2 regions of the Streptomyces sp. NRRL F-5755 genome follow, and region 1 is predicted to be linked to the other one. Evidence: predicted binding sites of a transcription regulator. Region 1 holds the regulator's gene; the other holds the start of a gene.
The links. Region 1 encodes HrcA, which represses chaperone genes, less so after heat shock. Its sites were predicted from a motif close to TTNGCACTCNGNNNNNCNGAGTGCNAA; they were not measured.

Region 1 (14,368 bases):
GAGGGCCGCATCGACGCGCTCCGTATGGCCCTGGAGAAGGAACCGCTGGTGCTGCCCGTACCCGGTCCGCAGCGCGACGGTGCCGGGGCCGCGGTGCCCTGGCCCTGGCCGCAGGAGCCGAGCGGGTACGGGCCGGGCGGCGCCGCGCTGGCCTGCCGGCTGCTGGCCGGCGGCCGCGACCAGGGCGCGCTGCTGATCGGCCGCGCCGGGCTGATGCGCTTCCCCGACGAGGTCGTGGGCCTGATAGAAGATCTGACCCGCCGGGTGGCCCGCGCCGTCGCCACCGCCCGCGCGTACCGCAACCAGGAGCGGATCAGCCAGGTGCTGCAGCGCCGCCTGCTGCCGCGGGGCCGGCCCACCGTCCCGGGCCTGGAGTCCTCCGTCGTGTACGAACCGCGCGAGGGCGCCTGGGCCGGCGGCGACTTCTGGGACCTGTTCGACGCCGGGGACGGGCGCTGGTGCTTCGCCCTCGGCGACGTGTGCGGCAGCGGCCCGGAGGCCGCCGCGGTCACCGGCCTCGCCCGGCCCGTCCTGCGGCTGCTGGCCCGCGACGGGTACGGCGTCGGCGAGGTGCTGGACCGGCTCAACAAGACGATGGCCCGTGAGGCCGCGGACTCGGTGGCTGCCGTCGCCGCGGCGGTCGCGGCGGCGGGCCCCGGCCCGGACGCCGCCGTCGAACTGCGCGCCGAGGCCGAGCAGACGCGTTTCCTCTCCCTCCTGTACGGCGAGATCGTGCCGCACGCCGACGGCACGGCGGGCGCCCGCTGCACCCTCGCCAGCGCCGGGCACCCGCTGCCGCTGGTCCTCGGCACGGGCGGCGGCGTACGGGTCGCCGCGGCGCCGCAGATGCTGCTCGGGGTGGTGGAGGACACATCGTACGAATCCGAGTCCTTCGACCTGGCGCCCGGCGAGACGCTGCTGTGCGTCACGGACGGCGTGACCGAGCGGCGCTGCGGCCACCGGCTGTTCGACGACGATGACGGCCTGGCCGGCCACCTCACCGCCTGTACGGGCCTGGGCGCCACCGCCGTCGCCGAGCACATCCGGCGGGCGGTCCACGAATTCGCCACCACCCCGCCGGACGACGATCTTGCGCTGCTGGTGCTCCAGGCGACGGAGCGGCGGTAGGGGAGGAAGCGGCGGGAGGTACGGCAGCGACGGGAGGGACGTAGCGGCAGCAGCGGCCCGCCGGGGCGCGGCCACCGGGCCCGCCCCGGCCTCCTGGCAGCTCCCGCCAGGCTCCCCGCCGTATGCCGGACAATGGAAGGCATGCCTTCCGCACTCCCCGATGGTGAGCCCATGCCCGAGGACGGGGCGCTGCCCGGTCACGCCCTGGCCGGCGCGAGCACCCGGCCGCTCGGGTTCTACCTGCACGTGCCGTACTGCGCGACGCGCTGCGGCTACTGCGACTTCAACACGTACACGGCCACCGAGCTGCGCGGCTCGGGCGGCGCGCTCGCCTCGCGGGAGAACTACGCGGACACGGTCGCCGAGGAGATCCGGCTCGCCCGCAAGGTGCTGGGCGACGACCCGCGGCCGGTCGAGACGGTCTTCGTCGGCGGCGGCACGCCGACCCTGCTTCCGGCCGCCGACCTGGGCCGGATGCTCGCCGCGATCCGCGACGAGTTCGGCCTGGCGGACGGCGCGGAGATCACCACCGAGGCCAACCCGGAGTCCGTCGACCCGCGCTACCTGGCCGAACTGCGGGAAGCCGGTTTCAACCGGGTCTCCTTCGGCATGCAGAGCGCCCGGCAGCACGTCCTGAAGATCCTCGACCGTACGCACACGCCCGGCCGCCCGGAAGCGTGCGTCGCCGAGGCGCGCGCGGCGGGCTTCGAGCACGTCAACCTCGACCTGATCTACGGGACGCCCGGCGAGTCGGACGACGACTGGCGGGCCACGCTCGACGCCGCGCTCGGCGCGGCGCCCGACCACGTCTCCGCGTACGCGCTGATCGTCGAGGAGGGCACCCAGCTGGCCCGCCGCATCCGGCGCGGCGAGGTCCCGATGACCGACGACGACGTGCACGCCGACCGCTACCTGATCACGGAGGAGGCCCTGTCCGGCGCGGGCTTCCACTGGTACGAGGTCTCCAACTGGGCCACCTCCGAGGCGGCCCGCTGCCGCCACAACGAGCTGTACTGGACCGGCGCCGACTGGTGGGGCGCGGGCCCCGGCGCGCACAGCCACGTCGGCGGCGTCCGCTGGTGGAACGTGAAGCACCCCGGCGCCTACGCCCAGGCCCTCGGCGAGGGCCGGTCCCCCGGCGCGGGCCGCGAACTCCTCTCGGCCGAGGACCGCCGCGTCGAACGCATCCTCCTGGAACTGCGCCTCGCGGCCGGCTGCCCCCTGGACATCCTCGCCCCGGCCGGCGCGAAGGCCGCCGCCCGCGCCCTGACCGATGGCCTCCTGGAGCCCGGCCCGTACGAGGCGGGGCGGGCCGTACTGACCCTGCGGGGGCGGCTGCTGGCGGATGCGGTGGTGCGGGATCTGGTGGACTGATCACTCACTCGGGTGAACCGCGCATTGGCCGCGCCGTTCCGCCTACCCTGGTCCATAGTCTGACGCCGTACACGCGGCGACAGAAAACGGAGGCCATGGAGATGACCGCTGTGGATGAACGCCGGATGCCAGAGCTCTTCGAGAACCTTGATGTTCCCGACGGCCTCAAGGTCGAGCTCCTCCGGGGGGAAATTGTCATGATGGCGAGCCCAGGTCTGGTGCATAACTGCATCGTGACGAGCGTGATGGACCAGATCCCGCGGCAGGATTGGCTGCGCCTTCAGATGCAGGATGTCGACATCCTCAGCGAGAACAGTGAGCCGGTCCCCGATCTCACGGTGCTGGAGCAAGCTGCCCGACCGGCGTCCGGGCGGCTTGTCCCGTCCGAGGTTGTCACGCTGCTCGTCGAGGTCGTCTCCAAGACCAGCGTCGAGCGTGACTACGCCATCAAGCGCTTCGTCTATGCGGCAGGGAAAGTTCCCGCCTACCTGATCATCGACCCCATCATGGCCCAGTGCGTCCTCCTCACCGACCCCATCGGCACCGGCGAGAAAGCCGACTACACCGCCCAACGCATCACCAAGTTCGGCGACCCCGTACCCCTGGACCTGCTCGGCATAAAGCTGGACACCACCGAGTTCCAGACGTTCACCGACGTCAGGCCCCACTCCCACCCGTAACAAAGTCGATCAGCTCCTCCACCCGCCCCAGCAGCGCCGGTTCCAGGTCCTTGTAGGAGTGGACCGAGCCGAGGATGCGCTGCCACGCGGCGCCCGTGTTCTCCGGCCAGCGCAGGGCCCGGCACACGCCTGTCTTCCAGTCCTGGCCACGGGGGACGGCCGGCCAGGCGGGAATGCCGACCGAGGACGGTTTCACGGCTTCCCAGACGTCGATGTACGGGTGGCCGACGACCAGGACGTGCTGGTCGGTGACCGAGGCGGCGATGCGGGATTCCTTCGAGCCGGGGACGAGGTGGTCGACCAGGACGCCGAGGCGGGCGTCGGGGCCGGGGGAGAAGGAGTGGACGATGGCGGGGAGGTCGTCGATGCCTTCCAGGTATTCGACGACGACGCCCTCGATGCGCAGGTCGTCGCCCCAGACGCGTTCGACCAGTTCGGCGTCGTGGCGTCCCTCCACGTAGATGCGCCCGGCGCGGGCGACCCGTGCGCGGGCGCCGGGGACGGCCAGCGAACCCGACGCCGTACGGGCGGGGCCGCGCGCGGCGGGCCGGGCCGACGGCCGTACGAGGGTGACGGGCTTGCCGTCCAGCAGGAAGCCGCGCGGCGTCATCGGGAAGACCCGGTGCTTGCCGAAGCGGTCTTCGAGGGTGACCGTGGGGCCCTCGGCGGTCTTCTCGCAGCGGATCACCGCGCCGCAGAACCCGGTCACGGCCTCCTCGACCACCAGGTCCGGCTCCGCCGCGACCTCGGGGGCCGGCTGCTGCTTCTTCCACGGCGGGGTCAGGTCCGGGCCGTACTGTCTGCTGCGCATCCGACAGACGATAAGAAGGGATGGCCGGTCAGCGTCGCGACACGCCGAAGCGACGGCTGAGCGCGTCACGTTGCTCACGGACGAATCGGGCATCCACGACAGCACCGTGCCCGGGTACGTACACCGCGTCCTCCCCGCCGAGCGCCAGCAGCCGGTCCAGCGCGGCGGGCCACTGCCCGGGAACCGCGTCCGGCCCGGCCTGGGGTTCGCCGGACTCCTCGACCAGGTCGCCGCAGAAGACGACCTCGGGCGAGCCGTGCGTGCCGGGGACGAGGACCACCAGGTCGTGGGCGGTGTGCCCGGGGCCGACGTTGGCGAGCAGCACCTGCCGGCCGCCGAGGTCGAGGGTGCGTTCGCCGGAGACGAGGTGGTGCGGGCGGACGAGGAGGTCGGCGGCCTCGGCGGCGGCGTCGGGGTCCACGCCGTACGACACCGCGTCGCGCCGCAGCTCTTCCTGGGCGCGCGGCAGATACGTGTCGAGGCCCGCCGCACCGAAGACCTGGACGCCCGCGAAGGCCGCGGCGCCCAGCACGTGATCGAAGTGCGGGTGGGTCAGCGCGACGTGCGTCACGTCACGGCCCGCGATGCCGCGCAGTTCGCGGCGCAGCCGGGCGCCGTCCCGGAGCGTCGCGCCGGTGTCGACGATCAGCACGCCGGTGGCGCCGACGACGGCGCCGACCGTCTCGTCCCAGCCGGGCATCCGGCGCCGCCCGACTCCCGCGCCGAGCTCTTCCCACCCGGCTTCTTCCCACGTCGTACGCATACCGGGACGCTAGCCGCCGGGGGCGGACCTCCGCCCGCCGGACCGTCGGACCCGCGCCTTCCGGGCCGCGATACGGTGGCCCGCCGGACCGGTGGTTCCCGGCCTCCCGTACGTACGCGGGGTCCGCCTCCCGTACGCCGCGATGCGCCGCCGCGGCCGTGCCGAGCACGCCCCCGGTACCGCGGCCCTTGCCCTGCCCACGTGACCCGGCCGTACACTTGGTCCGGGTCTGGCACTCGGACCTGATGAGTGCCAGGGAAGACGACCCGGGAAGAAACCGGCCCCGCGCCGGTGACACGGCCGGACTGGAGGTGTGCGCGATGCTCAGTGAACGCAGACTCGAAGTGCTGCGCGCCATCGTCCAGGACTATGTCGGGACCGAGGAGCCGGTCGGCTCCAAGGCGCTGACCCAGCGGCACAAGCTCGGTGTCTCACCCGCCACGGTCCGCAACGACATGGCGGCGCTGGAGGACGAGGGCTTCATCGCCCAGCCGCACACCAGCGCCGGACGCATCCCCACGGACAAGGGCTACCGCCTCTTCGTCGACAAGCTGGCGGGCGTCAAGCCGCTTTCCAGCCCCGAGCGGCGCGCCATCCAGAACTTCCTGGACGGCGCCGTCGACCTCGACGACGTGGTGGGGCGCACGGTACGGCTGCTGGCGCAGCTCACGCGGCAGGTCGCCGTCGTGCAGTACCCCTCCCTGACCCGGTCCACGGTGCGCCATGTGGAGCTGCTGTCGATGGCCCCGGCGCGGCTGATGCTGGTCCTGATCACGGACACCGGCCGGGTCGAGCAGCGCATGGTGGACTGTCCGGCGCCGTTCGGCGAGACCTCCTTGGCGGACCTGCGGGCGCGGCTGAACAGCCGCGTGGTGGGCCGGCGGTTCACGGACGTGCCGCAGCTCGTGCAGGATCTCCCGGAGTCCTTCGAGCAGGAGGACCGGGGGACGGTCTCGACAGTTCTGTCGGTGTTGCTGGAGACTTTGGTGGAGGAGACCGAAGAGCGGCTGATGATCGGCGGCACCGCCAATCTCACGCGCTTCGGGCACGATTTCCCACTGACCATCCGGCCGGTGCTGGAGGCTCTGGAGGAGCAGGTGGTGCTCCTCAAACTGCTCGGGGAGGCCAAGGACTCCGGCATGACCGTACGCATCGGGCATGAGAATGCCCATGAGGGCCTGACGTCCACATCGGTCGTCGCGGTCGGCTACGGTTCGGGCGACGAGGCAGTCGCCAAACTCGGCGTGGTCGGACCGACCCGCATGGACTACCCCGGAACGATGGGAGCGGTACGCGCAGTGGCACGTTACGTCGGACAGATCCTCGCGGAGTCGTAAGTGGCCACGGACTATTACGCGGTCCTCGGCGTACGGCGCGACGCCTCGCAGGACGAGATCAAGAAGGCTTTCCGGCGGCTGGCGCGCGAGCTGCACCCGGATGTGAACCCCGACCCGAAGACCCAGGAGCGGTTCAAGGAGATCAACGCCGCTTACGAGGTGCTCTCGGACCCGCAGAAGAAGCAGGTCTACGACCTCGGCGGCGACCCCCTCTCGCAGGCGGGTGGCGGCGGCGGGGCCGGCGGCTTCGGCGCGGGCTTCGGCAACTTCTCCGACATCATGGACGCGTTCTTCGGCACCGCCTCGCAGCGCGGACCGCGGTCCCGCACGCGGCGCGGCCAGGACGCGATGATCCGGCTGGACGTCGAGCTGGACGAGGCGGCCTTCGGCACCACCAAGGACATCCAGGTGGACACCGCCGTCGTCTGCACGACCTGTTCGGGCGAGGGCGCCGCGCCCGGCACCTCGGCGCAGACCTGTGACATGTGCCGCGGCCGCGGCGAGGTCTCCCAGGTCACCCGGTCCTTCCTGGGCCAGGTCATGACCTCCCGGCCGTGCCCGCAGTGCCAGGGCTTCGGTACGGTCGTGCCGACCCCGTGCCCCGAGTGCGCCGGCGACGGCCGCATCCGCTCGCGCCGTACCCTCACGGTCAAGATTCCGGCCGGTGTGGACAACGGCACGCGCATCCAGCTCGCGGGCGAGGGCGAGGTCGGCCCCGGCGGCGGCCCGGCCGGCGACCTGTACGTCGAGATCCACGAGCTGTCGCACCCGACGTTCCAGCGGCGCGGCGACGACCTGCACTGCACGGTCACGATCCCGATGACGGCGGCGGCGCTCGGCACGAAGTGCCCGCTGGAGACGCTGGACGGCGTGGAGGAGATCGACATCCGGCCCGGCACCCAGTCCGGCCAGTCGATCCCGCTGCACGGCCGCGGCGTCACCCACCTGCGCGGCAACGGCCGCGGTGACCTCATCGTGCACGTCGAGGTCATCACGCCGAACAAGCTCGACGCGGAGCAGGAGGAACTGCTGCGCCGCCTCGCCAAGCTCCGCAACGAGGAACGCCCGCAGGGACAGTTCCAGCCGGGGCAGCAAGGGTTGTTCTCGCGGTTGAAGGATGCGTTCAACGGGCGGTAGGTCCGTACGGACGGCTGGACGGAACGAAGCGACGGCGGTCGGGCTCCATGCCCGGCCGCCGTTCTCCGTCCGCGCCCGAAGTGCCCCGATCGCCAGGCGTGTTTGATCTTGGTGTGGACGGACCCGGTTCGGGGCCGGGCGTGTGGCGTGACACGATGTGCGCATGCCCACAGCGCTGACCGATCTCTGCCGTTATCCGATCGCGCAGGCCCCGATGGCGGGCGGGGTGGCCCGCCCGGAGCTGGCCGCCGCCGTCTGCGGAGCAGGCGGGCTCGGCTTCCTGGCCGCCGGGTACAAGACCGCGGACGGCATGTACCAGGAGATCAAACAGCTGCGCGGGCTGACCGACCGGCCCTTCGGCGTGAACCTCTTCATGCCGCAGCCCTCGCTCGCCGAGAACGCGGCCGTCGAGGTCTACCGCGAGCAGCTCGCGGGCGAGTCGGCCTGGTACGAGACCCCGCTGGACGAGATCGACCCGTACGGCGGCGTCGACGACGGGTACGAGGCCAAGCTCGCCATCCTGCGCGAGGACCCGGTGCCGGTCGTCTCGTTCCACTTCGGCTGTCCCTCGCGCGCGGTGCTCGACGCCTTCGCCAAGGTCGGTACGTACACGATCGTGACCGCCACCACCGCGGCCGAGGCGCAGGCCGCGCAGTGGTCCGGCGCCGACGCGGTCTGTGTGCAGGGCATCGAGGCGGGCGGCCACCAGGGCACCCACCGGGACGACCCGCAGGCCGACGGCACCGGCTCCGGGATCGGGCTGCTGTCGCTGATCGCGCAGGTGCGCGAGGCCGTGCAGATACCGATCATCGCGGCGGGCGGCCTGATGCGCGGCTCGCAGATCGCCGCGGCGCTGGCGGCGGGCGCGGCGATGGCGCAGCTCGGTACGGCCTTCCTGGTCACCCCGGAGTCGGGCGCGCACGCGCTGCACAAGCAGGCGATGACCAACCCCCTGTTCACCCGTACGGAGTTGACCCGGGCCTTCTCCGGGCGCCCGGCCCGCGGCCTGGTGAACCGCTTCCTGCGCGAGCACGGCCCGTACGCCCCGGCCGCCTACCCGGCCGTACACCACCTGACCTCGGGGCTGCGCAAGGCCGCCGCGAAGACGGGCGACGCGCAGGGCATGGCGCTGTGGGCGGGGCAGGGGCACCGGCTGGCGCGGCAGCTGCCGGCCGGGCAGCTGGTCGAAGTGCTGATGGCGGAACTGGACGCGGCGCGCGCCGGGCTGGGCCTCGGCGCCGGACAGGGCTCCGGTCCGGCGGCACACCCGGACCAGCAGGCCGGTCCGGGTGTCACGGGTGAACTGGGAGGTGCGCTGTGACGGCGCCGGTTTTTCTTGTCGACAGTGTCCCGGGCCCGGGGGAGACCGTGCTGGACGGGCCCGAGGGCCGGCACGCGGTCTCCGTGCGCCGGCTGCGCGCGGGCGAGCCCGTGGTGCTGACGGACGGGCGCGGCAGCGGCGCGGTGGGCGTGGTGCGGGCCGCCGAGGGCAAGGACCGGCTGGTCGTGGAGGTGACCGGTGAGCAGGCCGAGCCGGAGCCGGTGCCGCTGATCACCGTCGTACAGGCGCTGCCCAAGGGGGACCGCGGCGAGCTGGCCGTGGAGACCATGACGGAGACCGGCGTGGATGCCGTCGTCCCGTGGGCCGCGTCCCGGTGCATCACCCAGTGGAAGGGCGAGCGGGCCGCGAAGTCCCTGGCCAAGTGGCGCAACACGGCGCGCGAGGCGGGCAAGCAGGCGCGCCGGCTGCGCTTTCCCGAGGTCACCGACCTGATGTCGACCAAGCAGGTCGCGGCGCTGCTCGCGGAGGCGGATTTCGCCGCCGTCCTGCACGAGGACCGGGACGCGGGCAGCGCCCCGCTGGCGTCCGCCGAACTGCCGTCGTCCGGCCGGATCGTGCTCGTCGTCGGCCCCGAAGGCGGCGTGTCGCCGGAGGAGTTGGCGGCGTTCGAGGAGGCGGGGGCCAAGGCGTACCGGCTCGGGTGGAGCGTGCTGCGGACGTCCACGGCGGGTACGGCGGCCACGGCGCTGCTGCTGGGCCGTACGGGGCGCTGGAGCTGACGTAGCGTCAGGAGACGGGCGGCGGCGTGCCCGTAATAGCTGAAGGGCGGGGCCGCGGCATGCGTGATGCCGCGGCCCCGCCCCCGTGGTGTCGCCTGCCGGATCAGACCAGCTCGGCGTTGAGGGTGATGTTCTTGACGCCGGCCAGCGCCTGGCTCACCGGGCAGTTCTTCTTGGCGTCCTCGGCCGCGGCCCGGAAGTCCTCCTCGGACAGACCCGGCACGCTGGCCTTGACCGTCAGCACGATGCCGGTGATGCCCTCGCCCGGCTGGAACGTCACATCGGCCTTGGTGTCCAGGGCCGCGACGGTGTAGCCCTTGCCGGCCAGGCCGTGCGAGAAGGCCATCGAGTAGCAGGACGAGTGGGCCGCCGCGATCAGCTCCTCGGGGCTGGTGACGCCGTTCGGCTGCTCGGCGCGGGCCGGCCAGTTCACGTCGAAGGTGCCGACGTTGGAGGACGACAGGGCGACGCTGCCCTTGCCCTCCATGAGGTTGCCTTCCCAGTGGGTCTGCGCGGTGCGGGTGGTTGCCATGGTGGATGACTCCTGGTCGTGGGCGGTTGGCGGTCTGTGTGGATCAGCTTAGTGATTCCGGCCCGGCGTACGGCGGGACCCGGACAGGCGGAACGCGGCGGTCCGTACGGGGAGGGACCGGACGGTACGCGGTCCGTACGGGCGGCGGCGCACACTGGCCGAGCCGGGACTGTTGGTCCGGGGGCGGTGGTGGGACGCTGCCGGACATGGGGTCCATGGGGCGCTTACGAGACGTACCGCACGTACGGCCGCGGCTCGCGCGGACCGGCAGGTCCCGGGCCGGATCGGCCCGGCGCGGCAGGCTGCTCGCGGTGGTGGGCGCCGCGGGCGCGGCGGTCGTCGCGGTGTCCGCGTGCGAGCCGGCCGGCGGGCTGAACACCTCGTCGATCGCCTACACCACCGACCAGGCGGGGACCGCGGCGCTCAAGCGCATCGGCGTGAACGTCAGCTGGCTGAGCTGTACGGCGACCGTTCCGCGCGACCAGCAGAGCACCGCCAACGCCACGGCCACGGCGAGCCGCCACACCGTCGTCACCGTCGACTGCCAGGGCCAGACCGCCCACCACAGCAAGATCACCATCACCGGCCGGGTCACCTCCGAGGTCGACGGCCGCTGCGTACGCGGCCGGCTGACCGCGCGGGTCGCGGGGCAGGTCGTCTTCCAGGTGGGCGTGCTCGGCAACTGCGACGCGGACGAGCCGACCGGCACCCCGCGGCCGACCGTCACCCACACCGTCCAGCCGCCCAGCAGCGGCCACACGTCGCACGAGCCGCCGTACACCCCGCCCGTCACGGTCACGGTCACGGCGCAGCCGTCGAACCCGGAACCCGACCCGGACCCGTCGCCCAGCGACACCTGTTCGGACGACTCGCACGACCACGACGGCCAGGGCAACCAGAACGGCAACGGCCACGACAACGGCAACCACGACGACCAGGGCAACCAGAACGACGACGGCAACCACGACGGCCAGAACGGCAACGGCCACGACGGAAAGGACGGCCAGAAGCCGACCTGGGCCGCCGACCACTGACCACCCGTCCGGCGCGCCGCCCCGGGCTCCTCCCGCCACCGGCCCGGCCGCCGCACCACCTCCCGCGGGCGGCCCGGTAACATCCGGACCCTAAGACGTGATGGCAACCCGGGAGGAGCCCACCGGTGGCGGGAGAACCGCAGGCCGACTGCCTGTTCTGCAAGATCGTGGCCGGCGAGGTGCCCGCGACGATCGTGCGGGAGACCGAGACGACCGTCGCCTTCCGGGACATCAGCCCGCAGGCGCCGACGCACGTGCTGGTCATCCCCAAGGTGCACTACGCCAACGCCGGTGAGCTGGCCGCCGCCGAGCCGCGCATCGCCGGCGAGGTGCTGAGCGAGGCCGCCGCCGTGGCCGCCGACGAGAAGGTCGACGGGACGGGCTACCGCATCATCTTCAACACCGGCCCCGGCGCGGGCCAGACGGTCTTCCACGCCCACGCGCACGTCCTGGGCGGCCGCGACCTCCAGCGCCTGGTCTGACGGAGCGGGAGCCCGAGCGCCTTGTCCGTACGCGAATTCGTCGTCCTCGGCACCGCCAGCCAGGTGCCCACCCGGCACCGCAACCACAACGGCTATCTGCTGCGCTGGGACGGCGAAGGCATCCTCTTCGACCCCGGCGAGGGCACCCAGCGGCAGATGCTGCGTGCCGGGGTCGCCGCGCACGACATCAACCGGCTCTGCGTCACCCACTTCCACGGCGACCACTCGCTCGGGCTCGCCGGGGTCATCCAGCGCATCAATCTGGACCGGGTGCCGCACCCGGTCACCGCGCACTTCCCGGCGAGCGGCCGGCGCTTCTTCGACCGGCTGCGGTACGCCACCGCCTACCGGGAGACGGTGCGGCTGGCCGAGGAGCCGGTGGCGGCCGACGGGATACTGGCCGGCACCCCCTCGTACACCCTGGAGGCGCGCAAGCTGTCCCACCCGGTCGAGGCGTACGGCTACCGACTGGTCGAGCCGGACGGGCGCCGGATGCTGCCGGAGAAGCTCGCCGCGCACGGCATCGCCGGACCGGACGTCGGCCGGCTCCAGCGGGAGGGCGCGCTGAACGGCGTCACCCTCGACGAGGTCAGCGAGATCCGGCGCGGCCAGCGCTTCGCCTTCGTCATGGACACCCGGCTGTGCGACGGGGTGCACGCGCTCGCCGAGGGCTCGGACCTGCTCGTCATCGAGTCCACGTTCCTGGACGAGGACGTACGGCTGGCCACGGAGCACGGCCACCTGACGGCGGGCCAGGCGGCGCGCGTCGCCGCCGACGCGGGCGTGCGCCACCTGGTCCTCACGCACTTCTCGCAGCGCTACTCGGACCCGTCGGAGTTCGAGCGCCAGGCGCGGGCCGCGGGCTTCGAAGGGGAGCTGACCATCGCCCGCGACCTGATGCGCGTCCCGGTCCCCAAGCGCACCTGAGGGCGGGACGCGTTCGCCGTCCGGCGGATCAGGGCAGGAAGTACATCGGGTTCGGCAGCTTGAACGTCTTGTCGCCGTAGCCGCCGTTCAGGTCGCTGTACTGGTCGCCGAAGTTGGCGACGATGTCGTAGCCCTGCGCCTCGATGTGCTTGCGGGTGCCCGACTTGAACTGGACCGTGGTGCAGTTGGCGCCGCACGGCAGGTAGGCCGGCGGGTTCTTCTTGTCCTTCAGGTAGACGTGGGTGCGATCCAGCGGCACCTTGTAGCCGACGTTCTTCAGGTTGCGCACGCTCCATTCGCGCTGCGCCTCCTTGCGGCCGGTGACGAAGAAGACCTCGTACCCCTTGCCGCGCGCCCAGTTGACGAGCCGGTCCATGCCGAAGACGGGCGCCATGTCGGTGCTCGCCAGGTACGCGTCCTGGGCCGCCTCGGTGTGGTGGAAGCCGACCTGGAGCTCGTAGTTGTACGTCAGCAGCGTCGTGTCGTCCATGTCCAGGACGATGGCGGGCTTGCCGTGGTGCTTCTTCCCGGCGGCCTTGGCCAGGTACGTGCGGGCCGAGTCGGTGATGCCGCGCACCTGCTTGGCGTAGTTGCTGCGGGGCGAGGCGTAGTGCTGCCCGTCCGCGGTCACCGTGTCGCCGTAGTACGCCTTGATCTTGTCCTGTACCTGGGTGAGGTTCGGGACCTCCCTGTCCGTACGCGGTATGGAGTGTTCGGCGGTGGCCTGGCCGACGCCGAACGCCGCGGTACCGGCGACGACCGCCGTGACGGCCGCGGCGCCGAAGCGGACACGACGGCGGGAGAGGAGGGGGTGGCGCATGTGCTGCTCCTAGGTGAACGGTGGGGGCCACCTAGGTTTAACAGAGCCTTTACGCGGTCATCTACGCGCGAAGATTCAACGGTTGGCAAAGGCTGTCCGGTTCGCGGTGGTCGCCGGGCCCGCCGGCGCCGTTGACGCTGCCCATCCGCCTCCTTACGCTCCGTCCCCATGGATGGACACCGTCTACGTACGGAAACGCAGCCCACGCCTCCTCCCCAGCCGGCCGGCGCCCCGCCGGCCACCGCCATCACCGCCGTCCACCTCACCCCGATCCTCGTCGCCGACCCGCCCCTGCTCAACGTCCAGGGCGTCCACCAGCCCCACACCCCCCGCCTGATCATCGAAGTGACCACGGCGGGCGGTGCGACCGGCCTCGGCGAGACCTACGGCGACACCGCGTACCTCGATCTCGCCCGGCCCCTGGCCGACGCGCTGATCGGCCGTCAGGTCACGGAGCTGAACACGCTGCCGCTGCTCGCGGCCGAGGTCTGCGGCGACTCCCCGGCGGCCACCGGCGCCGACGATGTCACCGCGGGCGGTCTGCGCGGCGTGCGCACCGCCGACAAGCTGCGCCTGTCCGTCCTCTCCGGCTTCGAGGTGGCCTGCCTGGACGCGTGGGGCCGGCACGCCGGGCTGCCCGTGCACGCCCTGCTCGGCGGCAAGGTCCGCGACCACGTCGAGTACAGCGCGTACCTCTTCTACCGCTGGGCCGCCCACCCCGGCGGCCGTGGCGAGCCCGACGACTGGGGCGCGGCCCTCGACCCGCCCGGCATCGTCACCCAGGCCCGCCGCTTCCGCGACACCTACGGCTTCCGCTCCTTCAAGCTCAAGGGCGGCGTCTTCGAGCCCGCACAGGAGATCGCCGCGATCCGGGCCCTGGCCGCCGCCTTCCCCGGCCACCCCCTGCGCCTCGACCCGAACGGCGCCTGGAGCGTCCCCACGTCCCTCCACGTCGCCCGCGAACTCGGCGATGTCCTCGAATACTTGGAGGACCCCACCAGCACCACCGCCCACATGGCCGAGGTCGCGTCCCGTACGGACCTCCCGCTGGCCACGAACATGTGCGTCACCACCTTCCCCGAGATCCGCGAAGCCTTCACCCGCGACGCCGTCCAGGTCGTCCTCGCCGACCACCACTACTGGGGCGGCCTGCGCAACACCCGTGAACTGGCCGCCGTCTGCCGCGCCTTCGGCGTCGCCCTGTCCATGCACTCCAACACCCACCTCGGCATCAGCCTCGCCGCCATGACCCACGTCGCCGCGACCGTGCCCGGCCTCGCGT
Region 2 (14,368 bases), on a different contig from region 1:
GGTCGCCGTCCCCGAGGGCGGCGCACACCCACACCGCACCGGCGTCGGACCCGATGGCGGAGAGTCCGGAGACCAGCCCGCCGCCGCCCCGTTTGGCGGTGAGCGCGCCGTCGTCCCCCTTCGTGTACGACACCGGGCCGCGGTTGGACGCGACGAGAACCTGGGCACCAGAACGCTCGGAGACCATGCTGCGAGACTAGCCCGCCGCCGATCCGCTCAAACGTGCGGAGTGCAGGGGAAACGTCACGGTTTCCGACGGGTACGAGGAGCCCTGGGCCCGCCTCAGGCCGCGCGCCGCTCCGCGTACTCCGGGATCTCCGCCATCGGCGGCCGCTCCTCGGTGTCCACGTCCCAGGTGCGCGGTACGAAACCGGCCTCGCCGCGCTCGAACTGGGTCAGCCGCGGGCGCACCAGGTGGCCGCGCGCCAGCCGCAGCTGCGCGGTGCGGTAGATCGCCGCGGCCATCCGGCCGAGCGCCTGGCCGCCCTGGTGGCGGTGCTTGCGCACCCCGACGTCCACCTGGGCCAGCGCGTCCAGCCCGGCCGTGTGCAGCGCGTCGACCAGCAGGCCCAGCTCCACGCCGTAGCCCACCGGGAACGGCAGCCGCTCCAGCAGGGACCGGCGGGCCGCGTACTCCCCGCCCAGCGGCTGCACGAACCCGGCCAGCTGCGGCCAGTGCAGGTTCAGCAGCGGACGGGCGACCAGCTCGGTGACCCGGCCGCCCTGGCCGGCCGCCTCGCCCAGCGGACGGTCGTACATGCCCTTGACGAACTGCACACCCGGGTCGGTCAGCAGCGGACCGACGATGCCGGAGACGAACGTGGCGGAGAACTCGCGCAGGTCCGCGTCGATGAAGCAGACGATGTCACCGCGGGTGACCAGCAGGGAACGCCACAGCACCTCGCCCTTGCCGGGCAGTGCGGGCAGCCGCGGCAGCACCTCGTCCCGGTGGACCACCCGCGCGCCCGCCTCCGCCGCGATCTTGGCCGTGCCGTCCGTCGACCCGGAGTCCAGCACGATCAGCTCGTCCACGAGCGGCACCGACGGTGTCATCAGTTCCGTACGGATCGCCTCGACGATCGCGCCGACCGTCGCCTCCTCGTCGAGCGCCGGCAGCACGACGGAGACCGTCTGCCCCGTCTCGCGCTTGGCAGCCAGCAGCCGGTCGAGCGGGCGGTCGTCGGCCGACCAGGACCGGCTGGCCAGCCAGCGCTCCACCTCTTGCAGCACCTGCGCGTCTCCTTCGTTCCCCGGACCACGATGTGATCCATCTCGCGGTGCGGACGGCTGTCTCGACCGCCCGGCCCTTCGGCTACAGTCTTGAACAACGCGATCGTCCCGGACATGCCGGGGTCGGCGCGACAAACGCCTGGGCCCCGGCCCAGCGCCATACCGCTCATCCAGAGGGGCAGAGGGATACGGCCCGTTGAAGCCCCGGCAACCCTCCAGCCGTCTCGTCTCCGCGCACGCCGCGGACCGCGGGGCTCCGGCTAGGGAAGGTGCCAATTCCGTCTCGTGGCGAGATGCGCCGCGAGGAAGATGAGGAGAAAGGGCCTCGCCTCCATGGCTGTGCAGTCTGCTGAAAGCACCACCCGCCCCACCGTTTCCCTGGGCCCCGCCGCCGCGCTGTCCTGCCGCGAGTGCGGCGAGCGCTTCGACCTCGGCCCGATCTTCGCCTGCGCGGCCTGTTTCGGCCCGCTGGAGGTGGCGTACGACCTGCCGGCCGGCGACCCCGAGGGCCTGCGCAAGCGGATCGAGGCGGGCCCGAACAGCATCTGGCGGTACGCGCCGCTGCTGCCCGTCCCGGCCGACGTGGCGGACAAGCCCAATCTGAACCCGGGCCTGACCAAGCTGGTCAAGGCCGACAACCTGGCCCGCGAGCTGGGCGTCACCGGCGGCCTGTACGTCAAGGACGACTCCGGCAACCCGACGCACTCCTTCAAGGACCGCGTCGTCGCCATCGCCGTCGAGGCCGCCCGCGCCTTCGGCTTCACCACCCTGTCCTGCTCCTCCACCGGCAACCTGGCCGGCGCGGTGGGCGCCGCGGCGGCCCGCGCCGGCTTCCGCTCCTGCGTCTTCATCCCGCACGACCTGGAGGCGGGCAAGGTCGTCATGGCCGCGGTCTACGGCGGCGAGCTGGTCGGCATCGAGGGCACCTACGACGACGTCAACCGCTTCTGCTCGGAACTGATCGGCGACCCGCTCGGCGAGGGCTGGGGCTTCGTCAACGTCAACCTGCGCCCGTACTACGGCGAGGGCTCCAAGACCCTCGCGTACGAGATCTGCGAACAGCTCGGCTGGAAGCTGCCGGACCAGATCGTCATCCCGATCGCGTCGGGCTCGCAGCTCACGAAGATCGACAAGGGGCTCAAGGAGCTGATCGCGCTCGGGCTGGTCGAGGGCCGGCCGTACAAGATCTTCGGCGCCCAGGCCGAGGGCTGCTCGCCGGTCTCGACCGCCTTCAAGGCCGGTCACGACGTCGTACGGCCGCAGAAGCCCGACACCATCGCCAAGTCGCTGGCGATCGGCAACCCGGCCGACGGCCCGTATGTGCTCGACATCGCCCGGCGCACCGGCGGTGCGGTCGAGGACGTGAACGACGGGCAGGTGGTGGACGCGATCAAGCTGCTGGCCCGTACGGAGGGCATCTTCGCGGAGACCGCCGGCGGTGTGACCGTGGGCGTGACCAAGAAGCTGATCGAGAACGGTCTGCTCGACCCGGCGCTGACCACCGTCGTGCTGAACACCGGCGACGGGCTCAAGACGCTGGACGCGGTCGCGCCGACCACCGGACCGACGGCCACCATCCGGCCGAGCCTGGACGCGTTCCGCGCGGCCGGCCTGGCGGGCTGACCGCCGCACGTCCGGACGCGCCCGTACGCGTCCACGCGCGTCCGCACACCTCCGTACGCGTCGGTACGCATCCGCCCGCGCCCCCGGGCCCCGGTACGCCCGCGCCCGCCCGCCCCTCCGCACACCCCTCCCGCGACCTGGAAGGCAGAAACACCATGAGCGTCAACGTCCGCATCCCGACCATCCTGCGCACCTACACCGGCGGCCGGGCCGAGGTGCCCGCCGAAGGGGCCACCCTCTCCGAGGTCATCCAGGACCTGGAGAAGAACCACGCCGGCATCGCGGCGCGCGTCCTGGACGACACCGGCAAGCTGCGCCGCTTCGTGAACGTCTACGTCAACGACGACGACGTGCGCTTCGAGCAGGGTCTGGAAACCCCGACGCCGGACGGCGCGGGCGTCTCGATCATTCCCGCGGTGGCCGGCGGCTGCTGAGCGCGGGAAAGCCGTAAGGATCATTTCCGGCCCTTCAGAGGGCCGGCGGCCGAAATCGCCCCGTCCACTGCGAAGCGGACGGGGCGATTCCGTGTTGTTAAAGGCGATACAGTTGAGGTGACCCCTCGTCGAGCCCGTGCCGAACGCATATGAGACCCCGGCAAGTTGTGGGCGAAGTGTGGACATGATTCGTCCCATTGGTGAGCTTTGCCCGGCCCGACTTGCCCGGGAGTAAGGGCTTATAACCGCATTTTTGCGATTGTTCGCGAGCAGAATTCTCGTCCGATTGACCTGTTGCGCTGGGCAGTTGGACAGATACATTCAGCGGCGGTCGACGCGTTCCGGCGCACACCCCCTCCTGTCGGGGGGTGAGGTCTGACCCGGGTCCGCGGAGTGCGGTCCTGTGCAAGGGCCAGTAATAGGGGAGTTAGGCATGGCTCAGGGCACCGTCAAGTGGTTCAACGCGGAGAAGGGGTACGGCTTCATCGCGGTCGACGGTGGTGCGGATGTTTTCGTCCACTACAGCGCGATCCAGATGGACGGTTACCGCACCCTTGAGGAGGGTCAGCGGGTCGAGTTCGAGATCTCGCAGGGCCAGAAAGGGCCGCAGGCGGACATGGTCCGCGTGGCCGGCTGATAGCGCCGACCGACTGCTGCGTACGAAGGTCCGCGTCCTCCCGTGGGGGCGCGGACCTTCTGTGTTGGGGTGGGGTCCGCGGGGAAGTGCCAGATCAGCCGGTCGCACCCCGTTTGACACCTGGGCTCGGCGGGGATGGCTCCCGCCAACGCGCTTGCACTCTCATGTGCCGAGTGCTAATCATTGCGTTAGCACTCTACGAGTGAGAGTGACAGCTAAGGACCGACTCGGTGAGGTCCGCGGGCCGGTGGGGCAAGGAACCACAGGGTCGCAGACCGTCCGTCGCGGGCGCCAGCGCGGTCCGGAGTATCCACCCTCCCCCAGACTCCGTCCGGGGGGACCCCCAGTCCGGGAGGACCACTTCACATGGCCAAGATCATCGCGTTCGACGAGGAGGCACGGCGCGGTCTCGAGCGCGGGATGAACCAGCTCGCCGACGCCGTCAAGGTCACCCTCGGCCCCAAGGGCCGCAACGTCGTCCTCGAGAAGAAGTGGGGCGCCCCCACGATCACCAACGATGGTGTGTCCATCGCCAAGGAGATCGAGCTCGAGGACCCGTACGAGAAGATCGGCGCCGAGCTGGTCAAGGAGGTCGCGAAGAAGACGGACGACGTCGCCGGTGACGGCACGACGACCGCGACCGTCCTGGCCCAGGCCCTGGTCCGCGAGGGCCTGCGCAACGTCGCCGCCGGCGCCAACCCGATGGCGCTCAAGCGCGGCATCGAGCGCGCCGTCGAGGCCGTCTCCGCCGCCCTGCTGGAGCAGGCGAAGGACGTGGAGACCAAGGAGCAGATCGCCTCGACCGCCTCCATCTCCGCCGCCGACACCCAGATCGGCGAGCTGATCGCCGAGGCCATGGACAAGGTGGGCAAGGAAGGCGTCATCACCGTCGAGGAGTCCCAGACCTTCGGTCTGGAGCTGGAGCTCACCGAGGGTATGCGCTTCGACAAGGGCTACATCTCGGCGTACTTCGCCACCGACATGGAGCGGATGGAGGCGTCGCTCGACGACCCGTACATCCTCATCGTCAACTCCAAGATCTCCAACGTGAAGGACCTCCTTCCGCTGCTGGAGAAGGTCATGCAGTCGGGCAAGCCGCTGCTGATCATCGCCGAGGACGTCGAGGGCGAGGCCCTGTCGACCCTGGTCGTCAACAAGATCCGCGGCACCTTCAAGTCCGTCGCCGTCAAGGCCCCGGGCTTCGGCGACCGCCGCAAGGCCATGCTCGGCGACATCGCCATCCTCACCGGCGGCACGGTCATCTCCGAGGAGGTCGGCCTCAAGCTGGAGAACGCCGGTCTCGACCTGCTGGGCCGCGCCCGCAAGGTCGTCATCACCAAGGACGAGACCACCATCGTCGACGGTGCCGGTGACAGCGAGCAGGTCCAGGGCCGCGTCAACCAGATCCGCGCCGAGATCGAGAACAGCGACTCGGACTACGACCGCGAGAAGCTCCAGGAGCGTCTGGCGAAGCTGGCCGGCGGCGTGGCCGTCATCAAGGCCGGTGCCGCCACCGAGGTCGAGCTCAAGGAGCGCAAGCACCGCATCGAGGACGCCGTGCGCAACGCGAAGGCGGCCGTCGAGGAGGGCATCGTCGCCGGCGGTGGCGTCGCCCTGCTGCAGGCTTCCTCGGTCTTCGAGAAGCTGGAGCTGGAGGGTGACGAGGCCACCGGTGCCGCCGCTGTGAAGCTGGCGCTGGAGGCCCCGCTGAAGCAGATCTCCGTCAACGGCGGCCTTGAGGGCGGCGTCGTGGTGGAGAAGGTGCGCAACCTGGCCGTCGGCCACGGTCTGAACGCCGCGACCGGCGAGTACGTCGACATGATCGCCGAGGGCATCATCGACCCCGCCAAGGTCACCCGTTCCGCGCTGCAGAACGCCGCGTCGATCGCCGCGCTGTTCCTGACCACCGAGGCCGTCATCGCCGACAAGCCGGAGAAGGCCGCCGCGGCCGGTGCTCCGGGCGGCATGCCGGGCGGTGACATGGACTTCTGATCCTCCCGGATCATCTGTCCTCGATCGTCGGGGCGGTACCCCTCCTCCCAGGGGGGTGCCGCCCCGGCGGCGTTTGCGGGGCCGGGCGGCCGTCCGGCCCCCGTGGCGCTCCTTCTCTTACGGCTGAGGTCCGCCGGTTCTGTACGGCGGTCCTTGCGCCGCCCCCGGGCCATCGGTGCACGATCGGCCCATGACGACTCGAAACGGGCGGACCGCCCGACCGGACCGGTTCGCCGCGGACACCGTCGCGCTGATCACCGGGGGCAGCAGCGGCGTGGGCCTGGCGGCCGCGCGGCGGCTGCTCGACGACGGCGCGCGGGTGGTGGTGTGCGGACGTGACGAGCGCCGCCTCGACGCGGCCGCCGCGCATCTGAGGGAGCGGGCGGAAGCGGCGGTGACGGGTGGCGAGCCGGCCGCCGCGGGTGGCGGCTTGGGCGTCGCCGGCGGCGGTACGGGTGTTGCGGGGGTGGCCGCCGACCGGGTGCTGGCCGTACGGGGCGACACCGCCTCCGTCGCCGATCTCGACGCCGTCGTGCAGGCCGTACGCGACCACTTCGGGCACCTCGACATCATCTTCGCCAACGCCGGCGTGTACGCCGCGGCCCCCTTCGAGGACATCACCGAGGCCGACTTCGACCGCGCGGTCGGCGTGAACTTCAAGGGTGTCTTCTTCACCGTCCAGCGCGCGCTGCCGCTGCTGCGGGACGGCGGCGCGGTCGTCATCAACGCCTCGTCGCTGCTCCAGCGCGGGCAGGCGGACGCCACCCTGCACTCCGCGACCAAGGCCGCCGCGCACAACCTGGCCCGCACGCTCGCGGCGGCGCTCGCCGGGCGCGGCATCCGCGTCAACTCGGTCAGCCCCGGCTATGTCGACACGCCGATGTTCGCGGGCTCGGACATCGACCCGGCGGAGGCGGAGAAGCTGCGGGCGCAGACGGCGGCGGGCCGGTTCGCGCACCCGGAGGAGATCGCCGACGCGGTCGCCTTCCTCGCGTCCGGCGAGGCGTCGTACATCAACGGGCAGGACCTGGTGGTCGACGGCGGACTGCACGGCTGTGCGCTGTGAGCGGGGCCGTTGAGACGCCATGGCGGCGTGATGTTATGCCGCTTTCTGTGAGATATGGCATGTAAGTCCCGCTGGTTCCGGTATGGGAATGGTGAGATCTGCGCGGGCCTGTACTTCACGGTCCGCTCCAAGGCCGTACAGGTGCGGCTCTTCCCCGAGATGCTGCGGGTGCTCAAGGACAGGTCGCAGCCCCGGGCGGACGGCTCCAAGCCGGTCTCGTCCTTCGGCGCCTTCACCATCTCGGCGGCGGCGCGGGTCGGTACGGGCAACATCGCGGGCGTCGCCACCGCCGTCACCCTCGGCGGTGCGGGCGCGGTGTTCTGGATGTGGGTGATGGCGCTCATCGGCGGCGCCTCGGCGTTCGTCGAATCGGCGCTGGCCCAGCTGTACAAGGTGCGTGACCGGGACGGGTCGGGTACGTACCGGGGCGGCCCCGCGTACTACATGCAGCGCGGGCTCGGCAAGCGCCGGCCCGGCGTCCTGTTCGCCGTCGCCATCACGGTGACCTTCGGTTTCGTCTTCAACGCCGTGCAGTCCAACACGATCACGGCCGTCGCCTCGGGGTCGGTGTCCGGCGGCGGGGCGGGGTGGTTCGCCCCGGCGGTCGGCCTGCTGCTGGCCGTTCTGCTGGGCATCGCGATCTGCGGCGGCGTGCGCCGCATCTCCTCGGTCACGACGGTTCTCGTACCGGTCATGGCCGTCGTCTACCTGCTGATGGGCACCGCCGTCGTCCTCCTCAACCTGGACGACCTGCCGCGCGTCCTCGGCGACATCGTCGGCGGCGCCTTCGGCGTCAAGGAGCTGGCGGCCGGCGGGATCGGCGCGGCGATCCAGCAGGGCATCCGGCGCGGCATGTTCTCCAACGAGGCGGGCCTGGGCTCCGCGCCCAACGCGGGCGCGGCGGCCGAGGTCACCCACCCGGTCAAGCAGGGCTTCGTACAGTCCCTCGGCGTCTTCTTCGACACCCTGCTGATCTGCTCGATGACCGCCTTCATCATCCTGACGACCACCCCAGGGCCAGGGCGTTTCTGATGGATCTCCGTGGAAGACGGAGCGGTGTTCGGTAAGGGTCATGTGGCGGAGCCACCTGTCCCTTTGCGCCGTGCGGCGAGGGTGCGTGCCGGGCGTCGCGAGGCCGCGGAGATCCGTCAGAAGCGCCCTAGGGGGCCGGCAGGGCGCCGACCTCACGCAGTCCGCGCTGACCGACACCCTCGGCGGCTGGGCCGGGCACGTACTGACGGCCGTCGTCTTCCTGCTCGCCTTCAGCTCCATGATCGGGAACTACTACTACGGCGAGTCCAACATCGGCTTCCTGACGCGGCGCGCCTGGGTCCTGCCCGTCTACCGCGCCGTCGTGCCGGCCGTGGTCTTCCTGGGCGCGCTGGGCTCGGTCGGCGTCGTCTGGAACCTCGCCGACGTGTTCATGGGCGTCATGGCGCTGATCAACCTGCTCGCCATCCTCCCCCTCTCGGCGATCGCCTTCCGCCTCCTGGACGACTACCAGGCCCAGCGCCGGGCGGGGCGCGACCCGGTCTTCACGGGCTCCCGGATGCCGGACCTGCGGGGGGTGGAGTGCTGGCCGGACGAGCGGCCCGCGCCCGTGATGGAGCGCGGCGGCGAACGGGTGGGCGCGGGCGCGTCCTGAGCCCGTACGGTCACCCGCCCCTGGCCGCCTTGAGGTTGGCCTTCTTCGCCCTCCTCAGGGGCTGAGCGTCCGGATGCGGCCGAGCGTTCAGGTCCGCCAGCGCCTGCTTGTCGAAGCCGAAGAAGTACGTGGCCAGGAAGCCGACCGCGTAGCCGACGAGCAGGCCCAGGGCGTAGACGACGAGCGTCGTGCCGAGGGATGCGTTGCCCCTGAGCAGGGGGAACAGGGCCCAGCCTGACGGGCCGATGGCGGTCGAACCCGCCGCCGTACCGAGCTGGTTGAACAGGCCCACGCCGCCGCCGCCGAACGCGCCGCCCATACAGGCGGTGACGAACGGGCGGCCCAGCGGCAGCGAGACACCGTAGATCAGGGGCTCGCCGACGCCGAGGAGGCCGGCGGGCAGCGCGGACCTGATCGTCGTACGGAGCGAGCGGTTGCCCGGCAGCCGGAAGTAGACCGCCAGCGCGGCGCCCACCTGGCCGGCACCGGCCATCGCCAGGATCGGCAGCAGCACCGTGTAGCCCTGCTGTTCGATCAGCGTGGTGTGGATCGGGATCAGGGCCTGGTGCAGGCCGAGCATGACGAGCGGGAGGGAGAGGCCGCCGAGCAGGAACCCGGCCGCGGCGCCGCCGTGGGCGAGCAGCCAGGTGGCGCACGTGCCGATGGCGGTGGCGACCTCACCGGCCACGAACATCAGCCCGAAGAGCGTGACCAGGCCGGAGAGCAGCACGGTCACGGTGGGCGTGACCAGCACGTCCAGCGCCTCGGGGACGTGCCGACGGCACCACTTCTCGATCTGTACGGCGAGCAGCGCCGCGCCCAGCGCCCCCAGGACGCCGCCCTGGCCCGGCGAGAGCTGCTGGCCGAACGCGGTCACCTTGGCGACGCCCGCGTACACGATGATCGCGGCCACCGCGCCGCCCAGCACGGGCGTGCCGCCGAACTCCTTCGCGGTGTTGTGGCCGACGAAGACCGCGATCAGCGACATGAAGCCGGAGGCGATGGCGGCCAGCGCCGGGACGAGGGCGGGCAGCACGCCGAAGTTGGTCAGCAGGCCGTTCAGCCCCGCGATGATGCCGCAGCCGATGAGGGCGGGGATCAGCGGGACGAAGATATTGGCGATCCGGCGGAGGAAGAGCTTGACCGGGGTGGCGTTCCGGGCCTTCTGGCGCGCTTTCAGGGCGGCGCCCCGGGCGGCGAGTTCGTCGGCGGTGGCCGGGGCGGAGGCATCGGTGGCCGGGGCGCTTCCGGCTTCGTCGGCCCCGGCTTCGTCGGCCTCGGCCCCGTCGGTCCTCGTCTCACCGGCCTCGGCCTCGGCGGTTCCCGCCTCGTCGGCCCCCGCCTCCACCAGCGCCTCGAACTCCGGCGTGACCCGGGCGACCGTACCCGGGCCGAGCACGATCTGGTACGTGTCGTCCTCCACCACGCCCAGCACGGCGGGCAGCGCCTTCAGGGCCTCGTCCTGGACCAGTGAACGGTCCCGGATGCCGAGGCGGAGCCGGGTCATGCAGTGGGCGACGGAGGTGACGTTGGCGGCGCCGCCGACCAGGGGGAGGAGGGCGGCGGCGGTGGCGCGGTTCTTGTCGTCGGACATGGTGGTGCTGCCTTGCTGTGCGTGCCGGGACGGGGCGGGCGGGGAGGCGCGTGCGTCAGCCGTCCTGAAGGGGCGGGGTGTGCAGGGCGGTGTGCAGGGCGGCCCGGAGATGGCCGCGGGAATCGGCCAGCAGCCGGGCCGCCGACGGCCCGTCGATCCCGGCGAGCACGACGAGGATGGCGTTCTTGACCTCCCCGTCCGTGGCGGCGAGCGCGGCCTCGATCTCCGCGTCCCCGGCGCCGGTGGCCAGCGCCACGATGCGGCGCGAACGGGCCCGCAGCTTCTCGTTGGAGGCCCGGACGTCCACCATCAGGTTCCCGTACGTCTTGCCCAGCCGGATCATGGTGATCGTCGAGAGCATGTTGAGGACCAGCTTCTGCGCCGTACCGGCCTTCAGGCGCGTGGAGCCGGTGAGGAGTTCGGGCCCGACGACGACCTCGATGCCGTGGTCGGCGGCCGCGGCCAGCGCGGAGTCCGCGTTGCAGGACAGGCCGATGGTCAGCGCGCCGCGGGCCGCGCGGGCGTGCTCGACGGCGCCGACCGCGTACGGCGTACGGCCCGAGGCGGAGATGCCGACGACCGTGTCGTTGCCGGTCAGGCCCAGCGCGTCCAGGTCGGCGGCGGCCAGGTCCGGGCGGTCCTCGGCGCCCTCGACGGCGGTGACCATGGCTGCCGGACCGCCCGCGATCAGGCCCACGACCTCGGCCGGGTCGGTGTTGAAGGTGGGCGGGCACTCGCTCGCGTCCAGCACGCCGAGGCGCCCGGCCGTACCGGCGCCCGCGTAGATCAGCCGTCCGCCACGGGCCATCCGCTCGGCGGTGGCGTCGATGGCGGCGGCGATCGCGGGGAGCTGGTCGGCGACGGCGGCGGGGACGGTGGCGTCCTCGCCGTTCATCGTGCGGGCGATCTCCAGGGTGGGCAGCCGGTCGATCTCGGCCAGGTCGGGCCGGAAGGCTTCGGTGGTCAGCGTGTCCAGCTGCGCGCGCAACCGGGCGTACTCGGCGGGGGAGGTCATGGCGGTGGCGGCTCTTTCCGGGCTCGTACGGCTCTGTACGGGGGGAACGGAGACGGGAACGGGGTGGGGCGGTGGGGGCGTACTCGCGGTCAGCGGGCGGGGGAGCGGGGCGAGTGCCGGTGGGCGAGGGCTTCGTAGGAGGCGGACAGGGCGGGCGCGGCGGTCTCGTACGTACGCTGCGCCACGCCGACGAACAGGCAGTCCACGACCAGCAGTTGGCTCGTCCGGGAGGACATGGCGGCCGGGCGCAGCTCGCTCTCGCGGGCGGTGGACGTGGTGAGGATGTGGTCGGCGTACGAGGCGATGTCGCCGTCCGGGCGGCCGGTGATCGCGATGGTCGTCGCGCCGTGGTCGAAGGCCACCCGCAGCGGCTCTATGACGTCGGTCGTGCGCCCGGAGTGGGTGATCGCGACGGCCACGTCACCGGCGCGCATCTGGACCGCGTTCGTCACGGCGAGATGCGGGTCGGAGTGTGCGTGCGCGATCAGACCGATCCGCAGCAGCTTCTGGACCAGGTCCTGGCCGACGAGGTTGGAGGCGCCTATGCCGTACACGTCGATGCGCCGGGCGGCGGCCAGCGCGCCGACCGCCGCCTCCAGCTGCGTCAGGTCCAGCCCGGCGGCGGTGTCGGCCAGGCACTGCTGCTCCTCCTGGGCCAGCTTCGCGACCACGTCCGGGAGCGCGTCGTCGACCGCTATGTCGGCGGTGACGGCGGGGGCGCGGCCGGTGGCCTGCTGGGCGGCGAGGGCGGCGAGCGCGAGCCGCAGGTCGCGGTAGCCGGGGTAGCCGAGCAGGCGCGAGGTGCGTACGACGGTGGCTTCGCTGGTGCCCGTACGCGCGGCCAGGCCGGTGACGGTGAGCGCGGCGCAGCCGGCCGGGTCGTGCGCGACGGCCTCCGCGACCCGCTGCATGGAGCGGGTCATGGAGGGCGCGAGCGTCCGCACCTTGGCGGCCAGGGCCGCGGGGGCGGGCGGGCTCGGGGCGGGCCGGACCGCGGCGCCGGAGTCCTTGAAAGTTTCCTTCAGGTCGGGGCTCACGCCTGAAAAGTAATTTCACCCCCGGTCCGCGTCAATACCCTGTGGACACCGCGGCGCCCGTGACCGGTGACGCCGGAGCGGTTGTCGGTGGTGCGGGAGACAATGGGCGCATGGAGCTCGAACAGGCACTGCACGCGGCCCGTGCCCTGGTCCTCGCGGACCTGGTGGCGGGCGAAGTCGCCGACGCGGAGATCGTCTCGCTCGTCGAGGACTCCGTGACGCACCGCCGATGGTGGGTCGAGCAGTGGCCCGAGGGCGCCGCGTATGTGGCCGGACTGATAGCGCAGGACGTCCAGGACGCGCTGCTGGAGCGGTACGGCCGCTGGCCCCTGTGCCCGGTGTGCCTGCACGGCGGCGACCCCCACGCACTGGACGTGGAGCCCGAGCTGGGCCCCGACCCGCACTGGGTCTGCCCCAAGACGGCCGTGTCGGTGGCGCCGGTCGGCTCGCTGGGCGCCACCCCGGGAGGCTGACATGGCGCTCTACATCGACCCGCCGACCTGGCCGGGCCACGGCCGCCTGTGGTCCCACCTGGTCAGCGACGCCTCGTTCGAGGAACTGCACGCGTTCGCGGAGCGTCTCGGCTGTCCCCGTAAGGCGTTCGACCGTGATCACTACGACATACCGGCGGAGCGGTACGGCGATGCGGTGCGTGCGGGTGCCGCGGAGATCGGCAGCAAGGAGCTGGTCCACCGGCTTCGGGCGGCGGGTCTGCGCAGGCCGAAGAGCCGGGAGGTGAGCCGGTAGGGCGGGGCCTGCCCCAGGGGCCCGCTCGGGGGAGGCCCCTGGGGGTCAGACCCGGTCCGACGCCTCGACCGGTGCGCGCCGCGCGTCCTCCGAGGAGGCCACCAGGCGGGAAGCGCTCCGCGTGCGGTGCAGCCGCAGGGCCACGACCGTGGTGGCGACGCCCAGCGCCGCGAGCAGCGCGCCCGTCCAGGCGACCGCCGGGTAGCCCCAGCCCGCACCGATGACGAGCCCGCCGAGCCACGGCCCGACGGTGTTGCCCATGTTGAAGGCGGACGTGGTGGTCGCCCCGGCCAGCGTCGGCGCGGCGTGCGCCACGTTGAACATCCGGGCGTTCAGGGCCGGCGCGGTGGTGAAGGCGGTCACGCCGAGCAGCAGCGAGAGCGTGACGGCGGCGACGGGGCTGTGCGCGGTCAGCGCGAGCAGCGTCAGCACGGTCGCCGAGGCGCCGATGCCCCCGAGGATCGTCCCGAACGGGTGCGCGTCCGCGATGCGCCCGCCGACGAACGTACCGATCAGCGCGCCCACGCCGAACAGCGCCAGCACGGTCGGCACGCTGCCCTCGGAGAGCCCCGCGGTGTCGGTCAGCAGCGGCGCCAGGTAGGAGAACAGCGCGAAGACCGCGGCACCGTTCAGCGCGGTGCCGATCAGGGCCAGCCAGACCTGCTTGTCCCGGTAGATGCTCAGTTCGCGGCGGAGCGCGGGGCGCTCGTCACCGGTCGGCACGGCCGTACGGGGCACCAACGCGATCACGCCGATCAGGCCGATCGCCGACAGGACCGCCACGGCCCAGAACGCCGACCGCCAGCCCGCGTGCTGGCCGAGCAGCGCGCCCGCCGGGACGCCCGCGATGTTGGCGATGCTCAGCCCGCCGACCATCACGGCCATCGCCCGGGCCCGCGCCGTGACCGGCACCAGCGACACCGCGACGGCCGCGCCGACCGCCCAGAACCCGGCGCAGGCCAGCGCGCTCACCACGCGCGAGACGAACAGCACGCCGTACGACGGCGCCACCGCGCCCGCCACCTGGCCGAGTCCGAAGACCGTGAGCAGCCCGATCAACGTGGTGCGGCGGGGCAGTTGGAGGGTGGCTCCGGCGAGCACCGGCGCGCCGACGACCATGCCGATCGCGAAGGCGGAGACCAGCAGACCGGCCTGCGGGATGGACACCCCCATGTCGCGGGCCAGCGGCTGGAGGATGCCCGACAGCATGAATTCGCTGGTTCCGAGTGCGAAGACGGACAGGCCGAGGACGTAGACGGCCAGGGGCATACGGGTGCGGGCAGGGGCGGATGGGGAAGCAGGGGCGGGAGTGGGAGCGGGATGGTCTGGCATGTCACGCACGAACAGT

Region 2: the regulator HrcA is predicted to act here: its motif matches at 4,113-4,139, upstream of groL (chaperonin GroEL).

What each region holds. Positions count from the first base shown of each region.
Region 1 covers NZ_LGCW01000031.1:999-15,366, forward strand. Annotated here, with positions in the region: gene ADK86_RS05830 (ATP-binding SpoIIE family protein phosphatase) at 1-1,128, shown strand, start outside; gene hemW (radical SAM family heme chaperone HemW) at 1,270-2,502, shown strand; gene ADK86_RS05840 (Uma2 family endonuclease) at 2,604-3,182, shown strand; gene ADK86_RS05845 (DUF3097 domain-containing protein) at 3,160-3,993, opposite strand; gene ADK86_RS05850 (MBL fold metallo-hydrolase) at 4,022-4,756, opposite strand; gene hrcA (heat-inducible transcriptional repressor HrcA) at 5,077-6,093, shown strand; gene dnaJ (molecular chaperone DnaJ) at 6,094-7,230, shown strand; gene ADK86_RS05865 (nitronate monooxygenase) at 7,394-8,551, shown strand; gene ADK86_RS05870 (16S rRNA (uracil(1498)-N(3))-methyltransferase) at 8,548-9,291, shown strand; gene ADK86_RS05875 (OsmC family protein) at 9,395-9,823, opposite strand; gene ADK86_RS43685 (hypothetical protein) at 10,039-10,857, shown strand; gene ADK86_RS05885 (histidine triad nucleotide-binding protein) at 10,983-11,339, shown strand; gene ADK86_RS05890 (ribonuclease Z) at 11,361-12,266, shown strand; gene ADK86_RS05895 (HAD family acid phosphatase) at 12,295-13,086, opposite strand; gene ADK86_RS05900 (enolase C-terminal domain-like protein) at 13,255-14,368, shown strand, end outside.
Region 2 covers NZ_LGCW01000039.1:15,356-29,723, reverse strand. Annotated here, with positions in the region: gene ADK86_RS07060 (alpha,alpha-trehalose-phosphate synthase (UDP-forming)) at 1-187, opposite strand, end outside; gene ADK86_RS07055 (glucosyl-3-phosphoglycerate synthase) at 283-1,230, opposite strand; SAM riboswitch class I at 1,394-1,546, shown strand; gene thrC (threonine synthase) at 1,564-2,853, shown strand; gene ADK86_RS07045 (MoaD/ThiS family protein) at 3,009-3,287, shown strand; gene ADK86_RS07040 (cold-shock protein) at 3,721-3,924, shown strand; gene groL (chaperonin GroEL) at 4,291-5,916, shown strand; gene ADK86_RS07030 (SDR family NAD(P)-dependent oxidoreductase) at 6,107-6,982, shown strand; gene ADK86_RS07025 (alanine/glycine:cation symporter family protein) at 7,037-8,014, shown strand; gene ADK86_RS07020 (alanine:cation symporter family protein) at 8,100-8,627, shown strand; gene ADK86_RS07015 (PTS transporter subunit EIIC) at 8,638-10,221, opposite strand; gene murQ (N-acetylmuramic acid 6-phosphate etherase) at 10,277-11,236, opposite strand; gene ADK86_RS07005 (MurR/RpiR family transcriptional regulator) at 11,326-12,273, opposite strand; gene ADK86_RS07000 (hypothetical protein) at 12,384-12,746, shown strand; gene ADK86_RS06995 (DUF4031 domain-containing protein) at 12,748-13,020, shown strand; gene ADK86_RS06990 (Cmx/CmrA family chloramphenicol efflux MFS transporter) at 13,066-14,289, opposite strand.